Regions from separate parts of the Ignatzschineria rhizosphaerae genome, predicted to be linked through region 1. Evidence: riboswitches for the same ligand, from Rfam matches in the RefSeq annotation. Region 1 holds a riboswitch; the other holds the start of a gene.
What was found. A riboswitch is a leader RNA that binds a small molecule or an ion and turns the genes downstream of it on or off. The one in region 1 is predicted to bind magnesium.
Positions count from the first base shown of each region.

Region 2: it holds a riboswitch for magnesium, as region 1 does, so the genes downstream of both, MMG00_RS04465 (magnesium transporter CorA family protein) here and mgtE (magnesium transporter) in region 1, are expected to answer to the same signal.

Region 1 is NZ_CP093379.1:2,119,672-2,122,866, reverse strand. It holds gene metG (methionine--tRNA ligase) at 1-731, shown strand, start outside; gene mgtE (magnesium transporter) at 1,001-2,002, opposite strand; M-box (ykoK) riboswitch at 2,230-2,394, opposite strand; gene MMG00_RS09320 (AbgT family transporter) at 2,790-3,195, shown strand, end outside.
Region 2 is NZ_CP093379.1:1,033,011-1,036,205, forward strand. It holds gene MMG00_RS04460 (ABC transporter ATP-binding protein) at 1-999, shown strand, start outside; M-box (ykoK) riboswitch at 1,266-1,441, shown strand; gene MMG00_RS04465 (magnesium transporter CorA family protein) at 1,618-2,550, shown strand; gene MMG00_RS04470 (magnesium transporter CorA family protein) at 2,578-3,195, shown strand, end outside.

The DNA.
Region 1 (3,195 bases):
ATGATGTGAATGAGCATTTTGACCAGATGAAGCCTTGGGAGATTGCAAAAGATGAATCAAAACGTCAATTACTCCAAGATCTTTGCACAGGCTATTTAGAATGCTTTAGATTGCTCTCCCTCTATTTAAAACCCGTGTTACCAATTGTTGCCGGTAAAGTAGAGAGCTTTTTAAATGTTGAGCCATTATCATTTGCGGCATTAACAGCAAGTTTAGAAAAAGGCCATAAAATTGGGAGCTATGAGCATCTGATGACTCGTTTAAATCGTAAGGATTTAGATAAGCTTATTGAAGCAAATAAAGAGGCGTTAGCGGCGGTTCGTAATGATGCGGCAGATAATCAAAAATCAGATAACGTTAAAAAAGAGGTAAAGGCAGAGAGTAAAGAAGCAGATGCCGGCGATTACATCTCGATTGATGATTTTGGTAAGATCGATCTTCGTTTAGGAAAAGTTTTATCCTGTGACTTTATTGAAGGGGCAGATAAGCTCTTAACATTCCAGATTGATTTAGGGGAAGAAAAACCACGCACGATCTTTTCAGGCATTCGTAAATTCTACGAAGACCCAGCGGCGCTTATCGGCACTTATGTGATTGTGGTTGCAAACCTTGCACCTCGTAAAATGCGTTTTGGCGTGAGTGAGGGGATGATTCTTTCAGCCTCTACAAAAGATCAATTAACGCTCTTAACAACATTAGGTGAATTAGCGCCAGGGGCGAAAATTTCGTAAGCGATTAAGTCATTAAGCGATTCGAAAGAGCATTTTAAGCATAGGAAAAGCTAGTCTCAAGTAAGACTAGCTTTTTTGTTCGCCATTTCATGTTATACCGCATCGTTTGGAGACTAAAAAGGACATGGAGGATCAATCAGCTAGGTTCTATGTCTTTTCGAAATATGGATGGTTGCATAATAGGAAACGGTGAACGGGCAGAACGCAATAATAATGAGGATCATGATCTCTTTCTGATTTATTCTTGGTGAGATCATGATCTTTTTTGATTAAAGCGTAATGAAAGCACTCGCAATCCCAAAGTAGATAAAGACACCGACGATATCGCAAATGGATGTGATGAGCGGTCCACTTGCTGTTGCTGGGTCCATTTTGAGTTTGCTAAAGATAAAAGGTAATGAAAGCCCGATGAGACTACCGATCATTACTACGAAAACCATTGTTAAGGCAACAATAAAGGCAATCTCCATGCCACCGCGATACATTCCCACAAGGGAAACAGCAAGCGCCATAGTAAAACCAAGGAGCGCGGAAACAAGCGTTTCTTTACTGATCATCTTAAACCAGTCTCTCATTCTCACCTCACCAAGCGCCATGGCTCGAATCACAAGGGTAGCAGACTGTGCACCAGCGTTACCGCCACTATCGACCAGTAATGGTAAGAAAAAGACAAGCGCTACATTGCTTTCGATAAGATCTTCATAAGTTGCAATTCCAGCGCCGGAGAAGACATTCATAAAGACAAGTACCACAAGCCAAGCAATACGTTTGCGGTAAAGAAGCCCAATGGTGGCCGTTAAGATATTTTGATTCTCTAACTCATCACTTTTGATAGATGCCATGCGGTAAATATCTTCCGTCCCCTCTTGCTCCATCACATCTAAAATCTGATCGATATGAATAACGCCAAGAAGATGCCCAGATTCAGCAACTACAGGAATCGTGACAAGTTCTGTTTGTTGGAATAATTGGGCAACCTCTTCTTGGTCAATGGAAGTGGTGACTTGCTTGAGCTTTGTTTTCATCACCTTAGAGATTGCCTCATCGCCCTTTGCTGAGAGAAGCTCTCTAATAGCAACAACGCCTACTAAAATCTTATTTTCATCAAGAATATAGACATAATGAATATCTTCTCTTTGATAGAGATTTTGACGAAGGTAGTGGATCGCTTCATCCACAGTTTGATGCATATCGAGGGTGATAAAGTCATTGGTCATGAGCGACCCTGCTGTTTCTAATCCAAACTTCATATTGCGGTCTTGAATTACCATTTTTTGCTTAACTCCGTATCTTTTATTTGCATAAAACGACAGTAATTTGATTGCTGTCTTCGATATATTTTGTTAAGCGCGGCAGTGCGCGGCAGCCGACGCTGGTATCCACTCTAAAGAGCTTATAGATGATCAGTCTATTTTAAGATCAAAAAAAACACCCAACCACAAAAGTGTGAGGAGGGTGTTTTTTGCAAACGCGCACAAAAACGTACACGATCACGTTGATCTCTCCTCTTTCGTAAAGTTTTAGCACTATATGGCATGGGGATGATCCCGGCTACATTAGATACCGCCTTAGCTCGACAGTTTCTGCTGACCCGTTGGTGTCTCTCGACGTTTCTGGGCAGTAGCTTATCTCCATATAGGAGCCTCACCTAACGAGGATAGTTAGCAATCATTGCTAACCCAAAATAATTTGTTGAGCGCATTGTTACGTAAAAATTTTCAATTGGCAAATATTTTTGGCTGTAAATTTTTTTTATATTATAAAAATTCTCATTTCAGCCACGTCTTTTTAAGGAGAATTAGTCGCTGATAAAAGTGTTTGAAAGGGGATTTTTGCGGGGGAAATATCAAAGTTTGATAGAAAATATATACAATCAATATTTTTTATAAATATTACTATTTAATTGTTTTATCAGTATTTTTCGATAGTTTAGAGATCTGTTACAGATGTTGCTTATTGATTTCTCAAGGTGTGAGAAACCATTTTGCAAAAGCTCATTTCTATATTATTGTCATGAGCTCTGTGTTTAAAAATTGTCACAATAATAAGGATTGTTTTATGGCAACTGATGCTGCACCTATTAAGAAAAAAGGTTTCTTAAACGCCGTAGAGCGTTTCGGAAATACGATGCCAAGCGTCACAATGCTCTTTATTTATGCATTAGTGATCTGTTGGATCCTCTCATTTTTACTCTCATTTATTGATTTTGATTATTACTTGCCTTCCCATGTGGAAGGGCAAGCACCGCAAAAGATTGAGGTCTTAAATCTTTTTACTTACGATCGGATCGTCACTTTTATTATCTCTACGGTGAAAAACTTTATGAGTTTCCCACCACTTGGCATTACGATTGTGGCAACACTTGGTATCGGCATTGCGGAAAAAAGCGGCTTTATTAATACGTCACTTAAGAAATTATTAAGTTTTATTTCTCCTCGCTTTTTAACACCAACAGTGGCATTTG
Region 2 (3,195 bases), 1.1 Mb from region 1:
AACAGCCTACTAATTGCAAGCACTGTGGGCGTTTCACTCTATCTATGGGGCACTTCTTTAATCACGGCCGGAGCTATTGCCTTTACGGTGAGTTTAGTGATTCGAATTAATACTATGTCGAGCTGGGTCATGCGTGTTGTGAGTCATATTTTTGAAGATATTGGTAGCGTACAAGATGGGATTAAAGTCATTGCGCAAGAGAGAGAAGTTGTTGATGCTAAAAATGCTAAAGCCCTCAAGAATATTGAAGGTGAAGTGATCTTTAAAGATGTTGATTTCCATTATCATCCGGCAAAACCGATCTATGAGACTTTAAATTTACATATTAAAGCAGGTGAGAAAATTGGGTTAGTAGGGCCTTCTGGCGCTGGAAAAACGACTTTAACCCAGATATTACTAAGACTTTATGATGTAAAGGGTGGTGAAATTACCATTGATGGGCAAAACATTGCCGGTGTAACGCAAGATAGTTTGCGGGAAAATATCGGTGTTGTGACTCAAGAGCCGGCGCTTTTCCATAGGTCTATTCGTGATAATCTTTTATACGGTAACCATGATGCAACAGATGAGATGCTCTATGAAGCTTTAAAAAAGACAAAAGCTGATGAATTTGTCAGAGAGCTCGTTGACCAAAACGGCAAACGTGGGTTAGATGCTTTAGTGGGGGAAAGCGGGGTAAAACTCTCTGGTGGTCAGCGTCAACGAATTGCGATTGCTCGTGTATTACTAAAAGATGCACCCATTTTAATTTTAGATGAAGCAACCTCAGCCTTAGACTCTGAATCAGAAGCAGTTATTCAAGAAAATCTCGGCATTTTAATGGAAGGCAAAACGGTGATCGCCATTGCTCATAGACTCTCGACTATTTCAGAAATGGATCGTTTAATTGTGATGGATCATGGAAAGATTGTCGAGATGGGAAGTCATCAAGAGCTCGTGAAGAATAACGGTATTTACGCATCTTTCTGGCGTAAACAAGTCGGTCAAGATGCTATTTAAATGATGTTTTGATAAACCCTAATCTAATAATATTGAATCAACATTTTTTGTATTTTTAAATCCCTTTAAAGGATATAAAATCCTTAAAGGGATGTTTTAATTGTCTTATTTTTTAAAAATAAAATAGTGATAACTTGCTCAACAATTACTCATAAAATCGCTGTTAAATTGCTTATTTAACGCTATTTTGATCTGTTTTTGAGGCTTTATTACAAAATAAATTTGACAAAGCTGTGAAATCAAGCGTACTATCTCTTCACAAATTGCAGGTACCTCGTTAGGTGAGGCTCCTGTACGGAGACATGCTACTGCCCAGAAACGTCCAAAGACGCCAACGGGTTTGAACAGAGACTATCGAGTTAAGGTGGTCTATAACGTAGCTAGAAAAATAAAATTTTCTTATGCCGTACAGTGCTAAAGCTCAATGAATTGGAGGGATCAATGCAGGGAGCTTTTTAGCGCCTAATTATTGGCGTGCTGAAAAAGCTGCTATGCATTGTCATGTTGTGCTAATACAGACATTGTAAAAGCGCACCTTCTTCATTGAGGGTGCGCTTTTTTGTTATGGCTTTAAAAAAGCTTCTTATTACACACATTTCAATCATAAGGAGTTCAGTCATGATCACAACAAATAATGCTCATGTACAACTCAATACCATCACTCCTACAGTGGAGCAGATGAAGGCTAGAACAATATGGATCAATCTTGTTTCTCCGCCACAAGCAAAAATTAGTTCCGTACTTACGGCTTTATCACTGCCAAGAGATACGTTAAATCAGCCTAGAACTAGTCTTTTAAAAAAAATTGGCGATGTATTACTACTGAAATTGGAGATTCCTAAAAGAAATCTGCCAAACTCAGCAGTACCATACCAAGTCACAATGCTTACAATTTTGGTAAAAGACAATAAAGTTGTCACGATTAGTGAAGGGGATTGCCCGCTTCTCATGCGTTTAGAACATGAGTATCTTGTGAGATGGGCAGAGCAGGACATTACGAGTTTTGTGTATCGCATCTTATCAATCACAACCACAAGTTTCCTAAATGCGACGAAAGAAGTGAGTGAGACGATTGATAAGTTTGAAGAGAAATTAAAATCTTCTTTTAGCAATCGCAGTGTTTATCAGTTGATTAATCACAATAAAAGTTTTCTCTATTTCTCAAGAGCTTTAAATCGTAATCATCAGTTACTAAAAACCTTAGAAGAGAAAAGTTATTTAAAAGCAGATAACGAACAAGATCTTACACTTAGCGATCTGATCGTAGAAACTGCGCAAGCTGAGAGTTTAGCAAGAGTTTATAACAGCAACTTAAGTAGTTTAATGGATGCATACTCGGCATTGATTGAGAATAATTTAAGTTTATCAGTCCAGTACTTAACGATTTTTGTGACAATTTCGGCAATTCCGATGGCCGTAGCGGGCATTTATGGGATGAACACTCCATTACCGATACAAGATGAACCTTATGCATTAGTAGCACTTGCAGGATTAAGTGTATTCCTGATTGTGGTGGTTTTAGGCTTCTTTAAAAAGAAAAAATTAATATAAAAATTTTAATGATCAGGAGAGATTCCCATGTTAAAAATTTACAAAAATGGTCAAGACAAAATGCTCGTAGAAGAAGCTGTAATCAGACCAAACAGCTTAGTAATGATGATTGCGCCAACGGCAGAGCAAATTAATCAAGTCACCCGTGATTATGATATTCCAGAAAAATTCTTCCTAGATGCCTTAGATCAAGATGAACGTCCACGTTTAGAGCGTGATGAAAATAGCTATCTCATTGTATTGAATATTCCTCTTAAAAACCCCAATAGCCAAATGAAAAATGAAGCTCCCTATTTAACGCTTCCTTTAGGAATTATTCATACGGAAAATAATATTTTCTTAGTGAGTAAAGAGCCACATCCAATTCTTCAAGATTTGATTGATGGAGAGTATGGACAGTTCCAAACACATATGAAAACAAAAATTACGCTACTTCTCTTTAAAGCAGTGGCCAAACATTATGATGATCATCTTGGCTTTATCAATGATGAAGCTGCGAAATTGCAGCAAGAACTTAATGAGTCATATCACAACAAAGAGCTCTTTAGCTTAATTAACCTTAATAAGAGTTTGGTGTTTTTCTCAACATCACTCTCGGCATTAGTGATTTTATATCGTCAAATTATGCAAGGTAAAACGCTGAAA